2 regions of the Streptomyces sp. NPDC051315 genome follow, and region 1 is predicted to be linked to the other one. Evidence: predicted binding sites of a transcription regulator. Region 1 holds the regulator's gene; the other holds the start of a gene.
The links. The regulator HrcA, encoded in region 1, represses chaperone genes, less so after heat shock. The targets are predictions, from matches to a motif close to TTNGCACTCNGNNNNNCNGAGTGCNAA.
Positions count from the first base shown of each region.

Region 1 (3,409 bases):
CCGATCCGCCGGGCGTTCGAGGACCGGGCCCGTCCGGCGGGTGAGGACCAGGCCGGTCCCGCGTTCGGAGGGCGAGGCCCGTCCGGGCTGGAGCGGGGTCCGGAGCGAGGGGTGCGGAGCGGGCTCCGGGGGCGGCAGCCCCCGGCGAGGTCCGCCCCGGCGCCGGGTTCCTTGCCCCGCCCCGGTCCGCGCGGCGTCAGCGCCCGTTGAACGCGTCCTTCAGCCGGGAGAACAGCCCCTGCTGACCCGGCTGGAACTGCCCCTGGGGCCGCTCCTCGCCCCGCAGCTTGGCCAGCTCCCGCAGCAACCGCTCCTGCTCGACATCGAGCTTGGTCGGCGTCTGCACCTCGACGTGCACGATGAGGTCACCGCGCCCGCCGCCGCGCAGATGCGTCACGCCCCGCCCGTGCAGCGGGATCGACTGCCCGGACTGGGTGCCGGGCCGGATGTCGACCTCCTCCAGGCCGTCCAGCGTCTCCAGCGGCACCTTCGTGCCGAGGGCCGCCGCGGTCATCGGGAGGGTGACCGTGCAGTGCAGGTCGTCGCCGCGCCGCTGGAACATCGGGTGCGGCAGCTCGTGGATCTCGACGTAGAGGTCACCGGCCGGACCGCCGCCCGGACCGACCTCGCCCTCGCCGGCGAGCTGGATGCGGGTGCCGTTGTCGACACCGGCCGGGATCTTGACCGTGAGCGTCCGGCGGGAGCGGACCCGCCCGTCGCCCGCGCACTCCGGGCACGGAGTGGGCACCACGGTGCCGAAGCCCTGGCACTGCGGGCAGGGCCGCGAGGTCATGACCTGGCCCAGGAAGGACCGGGTCACCTGCGACACCTCACCGCGACCGCGGCACATGTCACACGTCTGGGCGGTGGTCCCCGGCGCCGCGCCCTCACCGCTGCAGGTGGCGCAGACGATCGCCGTGTCGACCTGGATGTCCTTCGTCGTGCCGAAGGCGGCCTCGTCGAGGTCCACCTCCAGCCGGATCATCGCGTCCTGGCCCCGGCGGGTGCGCGAGCGCGGCCCGCGCTGGGACGCCGTACCGAAGAAGGCGTCCATGATGTCGGAGAAGTTCCCGAAGCCGCCCGCGCCGAAGCCGCCCGCGCCACCGCCGCCGGCCTGCGAGAGCGGGTCGCCGCCGAGGTCGTAGACCTGCTTCTTCTGCGGGTCCGACAGCACCTCGTAAGCGGCGTTGATCTCCTTGAACCGCTCCTGGGTCTTCGGATCTGGGTTGACGTCCGGGTGCAGCTCGCGTGCGAGCCGCCGGAAGGCCTTCTTGATCTCTTCCTGCGACGCGTCGCGGCGCACGCCGAGAACGGCGTAGTAGTCCGTGGCCACTTACGACTCCGCCAGGATCTGTCCGACGTACCGTGCCACTGCGCGTACCGCTCCCATCGTTCCCGGGTAATCCATGCGGGTCGGTCCGACCACGCCGAGCTTGGCGACTGCCTCGCCGCCCGAACCGTAGCCGACCGACACCACCGACGTGGAGTTGAGTCCCTCGTAGGCGTTCTCGTGGCCGATGCGCACGGTCATGCCCGAATCGCCCGCCTCGCCCAGGAGTTTGAGGAGCACGACCTGCTCCTCGAGGGCCTCCAGGACGGGCCGGATGGTGAGAGGGAAGTCATGTGCGAAGCGGGTGAGATTGGCGGTGCCGCCGATCATCAGCCGCTCCTCGTTCTCCTCGACGAGGGTCTCCAGCAGGGTGGAGAGCACCGTCGAGACCGTGCCGCGGTCCTCCGCCTCGAAGGCGTCCGGCAGGTCCTCCACCAGACGCGGCACGTCCGTGAACCGGCGGCCCGCGACCCGGCTGTTCAGCCGCGCGCGCAGATCCGCCAGCGAGGCCTCGCCGAACGGGGCCGGACAGTCCACCATCCGCTGCTCGACCCGGCCGGTGTCCGTGATCAGCACGAGCATCAGCCGGGCGGGCGCGAGCGACAGCAACTCCACATGCCGCACGGTGGACCGGGTCAGGGACGGGTACTGCACGACGGCGACCTGCCGTGTGAGCTGCGCGAGCAGCCGTACCGTCCGCGCCACGACGTCGTCGAGGTCGACGGCGCCGTCGAGGAAGTTCTGGATGGCCCGCCGCTCGGGGGCCGTCATCGGCTTGACGCCGGCCAGCTTGTCGACGAAGAGGCGGTACCCCTTGTCCGTGGGGATCCGCCCCGCGCTGGTGTGCGGCTGGGCGATGTACCCCTCGTCCTCCAGGGCGGCCATGTCGTTGCGGACCGTCGCCGGGGAGACGCCGAGGTTGTGCCGCTCGGTGAGCGCCTTCGAGCCGACCGGCTCCTCGGTGCCCACGTAGTCCTGGACGATGGCACGCAGTACCTGGAGCCGTCGTTCACTCAGCATGCGCGCACACCTCCAGCACGTCGTCCCCTTGGCGCCTCACCTGGCACTCGTCCGTTCCGAGTGCCAGCGTTCCCCGGCCCAGTGTACGGCCGTGGGGTACGCCCGGGGCAAGGTCGGTCCCGTCGCACCGCGCCCGGAGGGGGTGTCCCGCTAGCGTCGCGGTATGACGGTGACTTGGGAAGAGCTCGGGTGGGAGCGGGTCGCGACCGGGGTCGGGCGGTGCCGGCTGCCGGTGTGGGACTGCACGGCGGGGCTGGTCGTCGGGGCGGACGCCGCCCTGGTGATCGACGCGGGGTCGAGCCTCGGGGAGGGGGCGCGACTGCGGATGCAGGCCGAGGAACTCGCCGGCCACCGTGTGACCCATCTCGCGCTGACCCACCCCCATTTCGATCACGTCCTGGGGGCGGCGGCGTTCGCGGGCGCGGAGGTCTTCGCGGCGGTGGGCGCGGAGTCGGTCCTCACCCGCAAGGGCCGCGGGGCGGAGGAGCTGCGCGCGGACGCGGTGCGCCACGGTCTCGACGAGACGGCGGCGACGGAGGCCGTGGACACGCTCGTCCGCCCGCGCCACCTGGTCTCCGGCGAGTGGACCCTCGACCTGGGCGCCGGCCGGCAGGTCCTGCTGGCGAACGTGGGCCCCGGTCACACGGCCCACGACCTGGCGGTGCTGGTGCCGGGCTCGCCGGAGGTGGTGTTCTGCGGCGACCTGGTCGAGGAGTCGGGCGAGCCGCAGGCGGGCCGCGACGCCGTACCGTCCCAGTGGCCGGCCGCCCTGGACCGCCTCCTCGCCTTCGGCGGCGAGGACGCGCTGTACGTGCCCGGTCACGGGGCGGTGGTGGACGCGGCGTTCGTCCGGGCGCAGCGGGACGCGCTGGCGGCCCGTTTCGGCGTGTCGCCGTGACCGCGGCCGGGCTTCTCCTATCGTCATCCGAATGCGCCAGTACTCCGCCGACCTGACCCCTCCCTGGAAGAAGCCGCAGCCCGTCCCCGAGGTCCCGGCGGAGCCCGGCCTGGTGGTGGAGGAACCCGGCACCGGCTTCTGCGGCGCGGTGATCCGCTGCG
Region 1 covers NZ_JBITEN010000035.1:20,222-23,630, forward strand. Annotated here, with positions in the region: gene dnaJ (molecular chaperone DnaJ) at 197-1,333, opposite strand; gene hrcA (heat-inducible transcriptional repressor HrcA) at 1,334-2,350, opposite strand; gene ACIBBD_RS38335 (MBL fold metallo-hydrolase) at 2,514-3,248, shown strand; gene ACIBBD_RS38340 (DUF3097 domain-containing protein) at 3,280-3,409, shown strand, end outside.

Region 2 (3,409 bases), on a different contig from region 1:
CACATCCCCACCCGCGACGGCTTCGAGGTCGACGACCACGAGGACCTCGGCCTCCCCCCGGTCTTCACCACCGTCCCCACCCGGCACAAGGTCGTCTTCCTCACCATCGACGACGGCGCCGAGAAGGACCCGGCGTTCCTGCGGATGACGACCGAGCTGAAGATCCCGTACACCGCCTTCCTCAGCGACTACCTCATCAAGGACGACTACGGCTACTTCAAGAAGATGCGGGACGGGGGAGTGGGCCTGAACAACCACACCCTCCACCACCCCTACCTGCCGGGGCTGTCCTACGAGCGTCAGAAGCACGAGATCTGCGGCATGCAGGACGTGATCGAGGAGCGCTACGGCAAGCGGCCCACCCTCTTCCGCCCGCCCTACGGCAGCTACAACCGCGACACCCTGCGTGCCGCTGAGGCCTGCGGCGTGAAGTACGCGCCACTCTGGAACGCGGAGGTCTTCGCCGACCACTGGGACTACCGGGAGTGGGACCGCGACCTCCACCCCGGCGACATCGTCCTGAGCCACTTCCGCGGCCGGGACGACTGGAAGGGCACGATGCCCGACATGATCCGCCGGTTCCTGAACAAGGTCACGGAGAAGGGATACGCGGTGGCTCGCCTGGAGGACTACCTGTGACCACGCGGGGGTTGGTGGCCGTCCTGCTGGTCCTGGCGACGCTGACCGGCTGCGCCCGGTCCGCCGACCCGGTCGAACACCAGAGCGCAAAGGCGGCGGAACACGTACGACCGCACCCCGGTCAGGCGCCCCGGCCGGCCTACCGCCGCTGGGGCCTGTCGTCCCCTCTGGCCCCCGCCCCCACCCCCGCCCCGACCTCACCGCCGCCCGCGCGCCGCCCCCACCTTCCCCCGGTCGTCGACCACGTCCCCACCCGCGACAAGGTCGTCTTCCTCACCTACGACGACGGCGCCGAACGCGACCCCCGCTTCGTCGACATGGTCCGCGAGCTCCGCCTCCCGGTCACCATGTTCCTGACCGACAGCGTGGCCGGCCCGGCCTACGCCCACTTCGCGCGCCTGCGGTCCGTCGGCGCGAACCTCCAGAACCACACCCTCGACCACCCCGCCCTGCGCGGCCTGCCCTACGCCGGCCAGCGCGCCGAGATCTGCGGTCAGCAGGACAAACTCAGATCCCGCTTCGGCCTGCGCCCCCGCCTCTTCCGCCCGCCCTACGGCACGTACGACACCACCACCCTGCGCGCCGCCGCCGGCTGCGGCATCACGGCGGTCGTCCTCTGGCGCGTCTCCATGGGTCCCACCGACCTCCGTTACACCCACGGCTCCCCCCGCCTCCGCCCCGGCGACATCATCGCGGTCGACCCCGACGAGACGACGGGCCCGAGCCTCAGGGAACGGACGACGACACTGCTGCGGCGGATCCAGGAACAGGGGCTGACGGTGGGCCGGCTGGAGGACTACCTCTGACGGCCACCTGATGTGGCGGCATGGGATGGGTGCGGCAGTGCCTCCCGGGCCGGGGTGGTATGTCCAGCCCGTCCGGCGTTCGGGGACGAGGCCCGTTCGGGGCCGAAGCGGGGGTCCCGGGCGTGGCAGCCCCCGCCGACGCCGACACGGACTCCGGAAGCCGGCACGGCCCGGCGCCCGTGAAAAACCCCCGACGCGCCGCCGGCATTGGCACTCCGCTTGACCGAGTGCTAACCCCGGTCATAGTCTCAGCCCTGGCACTCCCCACTGGAGAGTGCCAACAACGCGACGGGCAGGTCCGGCACCCGCGACGACGGATCCACCTGGTCGCCACCTCAGACAGTTAACCCCGTGAGATCTCCGAAGGGGGAGGTCGGATCGTGACGACCGCCAGCTCCAAGGTTGCCATCAAGCCGCTCGAGGACCGCATCGTGGTCCAGCCGCTCGACGCCGAGCAGACCACGGCCTCTGGCCTGGTCATCCCGGACACCGCGAAGGAGAAGCCCCAGGAGGGCGCCGTCCTCGCCGTGGGCCCGGGCCGCTTCGAGAACGGCGAGCGCCTGCCGCTCGACGTCAAGGTCGGCGACGTCGTCCTGTACAGCAAGTACGGCGGCACCGAGGTGAAGTACAACGGCGAGGAGTACCTCGTCCTCTCGGCTCGCGACGTTCTCGCGATCATCGAGAAGTAAGTCACCCGGACATTCCGGAAGCACATTTTGTTGCTTGAAGCTGCGCCCCTGGCCCCCGCGACCACTTGAGAAGCCGGGCGCCCGGGGCGCAGTGTCTTTTCCACCCACAGATTTCCGAGAGGGCTCCCGCTGTCATGGCGAAGATCCTGAAGTTCGACGAGGACGCCCGTCGCGCCCTCGAGCGCGGCGTCAACAAGCTGGCCGACACGGTCAAGGTGACGATCGGCCCCAAGGGTCGCAACGTCGTCATCGACAAGAAGTTCGGTGCCCCCACCATCACCAACGACGGTGTCACGATCGCCCGTGAGGTCGAGATCGAGGACCCGTACGAGAACCTCGGCGCGCAGCTGGTGAAGGAGGTGGCGACCAAGACCAACGACATCGCGGGTGACGGCACCACCACCGCCACCGTGCTGGCCCAGGCCCTGGTCCGCGAGGGTCTGAAGAACGTCGCCGCCGGCGCCTCCCCGGCCGCCCTGAAGAAGGGCATCGACGCGGCGGTCAAGGCCGTCTCCGACGAGCTGCTCGCCTCGGCCCGCCCGATCGACGAGAAGTCCGACATCGCCGCCGTGGCCGGTCTGTCCGCCCAGGACCAGCAGGTCGGCGAGCTCATCGCCGAGGCGATGGACAAGGTCGGCAAGGACGGTGTCATCACCGTCGAGGAGTCCAACACCTTCGGTCTGGAGCTGGACTTCACCGAGGGCATGGCCTTCGACAAGGGCTACCTGTCGCCGTACTTCGTGACGGACCAGGAGCGCATGGAGGCCGTCCTGGAGGACCCGTACATCCTCATCAACCAGGGCAAGATCTCCTCCATCGCCGACCTGCTGCCGCTGCTGGAGAAGGTCATCCAGACCAACTCCTCCAAGCCGCTGCTGATCATCGCCGAGGACGTCGAGGGCGAAGCCCTCTCCACCCTCGTCGTCAACAAGATCCGCGGCACCTTCAACGCGGTCGCCGTCAAGGCCCCCGGCTTCGGTGACCGCCGCAAGGCGATGCTGCAGGACATGGCCACCCTCACCGGCGCCACCGTCATCTCCGAGGAGGTCGGCCTCAAGCTCGACCAGGTCGGCGTCGACGTGCTCGGCTCCGCCCGCCGCGTCACCGTCACCAAGGACGACACCACGATCGTCGACGGCGCCGGCAAGTCCGAGGACGTCCAGGGCCGCGTCGCGCAGATCAAGGCCGAGATCGAGAACACCGACTCCGACTGGGACCGCGAGAAGCTCCAGGAGCGCCTCGCGAAGCTGGCCGGCGGCGTGTGCGTGATCAAGG
Region 2 covers NZ_JBITEN010000031.1:52,961-56,369, forward strand. Annotated here, with positions in the region: gene ACIBBD_RS37520 (polysaccharide deacetylase family protein) at 1-639, shown strand, start outside; gene ACIBBD_RS37525 (polysaccharide deacetylase family protein) at 636-1,445, shown strand; gene groES (co-chaperone GroES) at 1,826-2,134, shown strand; gene groL (chaperonin GroEL) at 2,269-3,409, shown strand, end outside.
Region 2: groES (co-chaperone GroES) is a predicted target of HrcA. The motif match lies at 1,653-1,679, and genes of this name have one in related genera.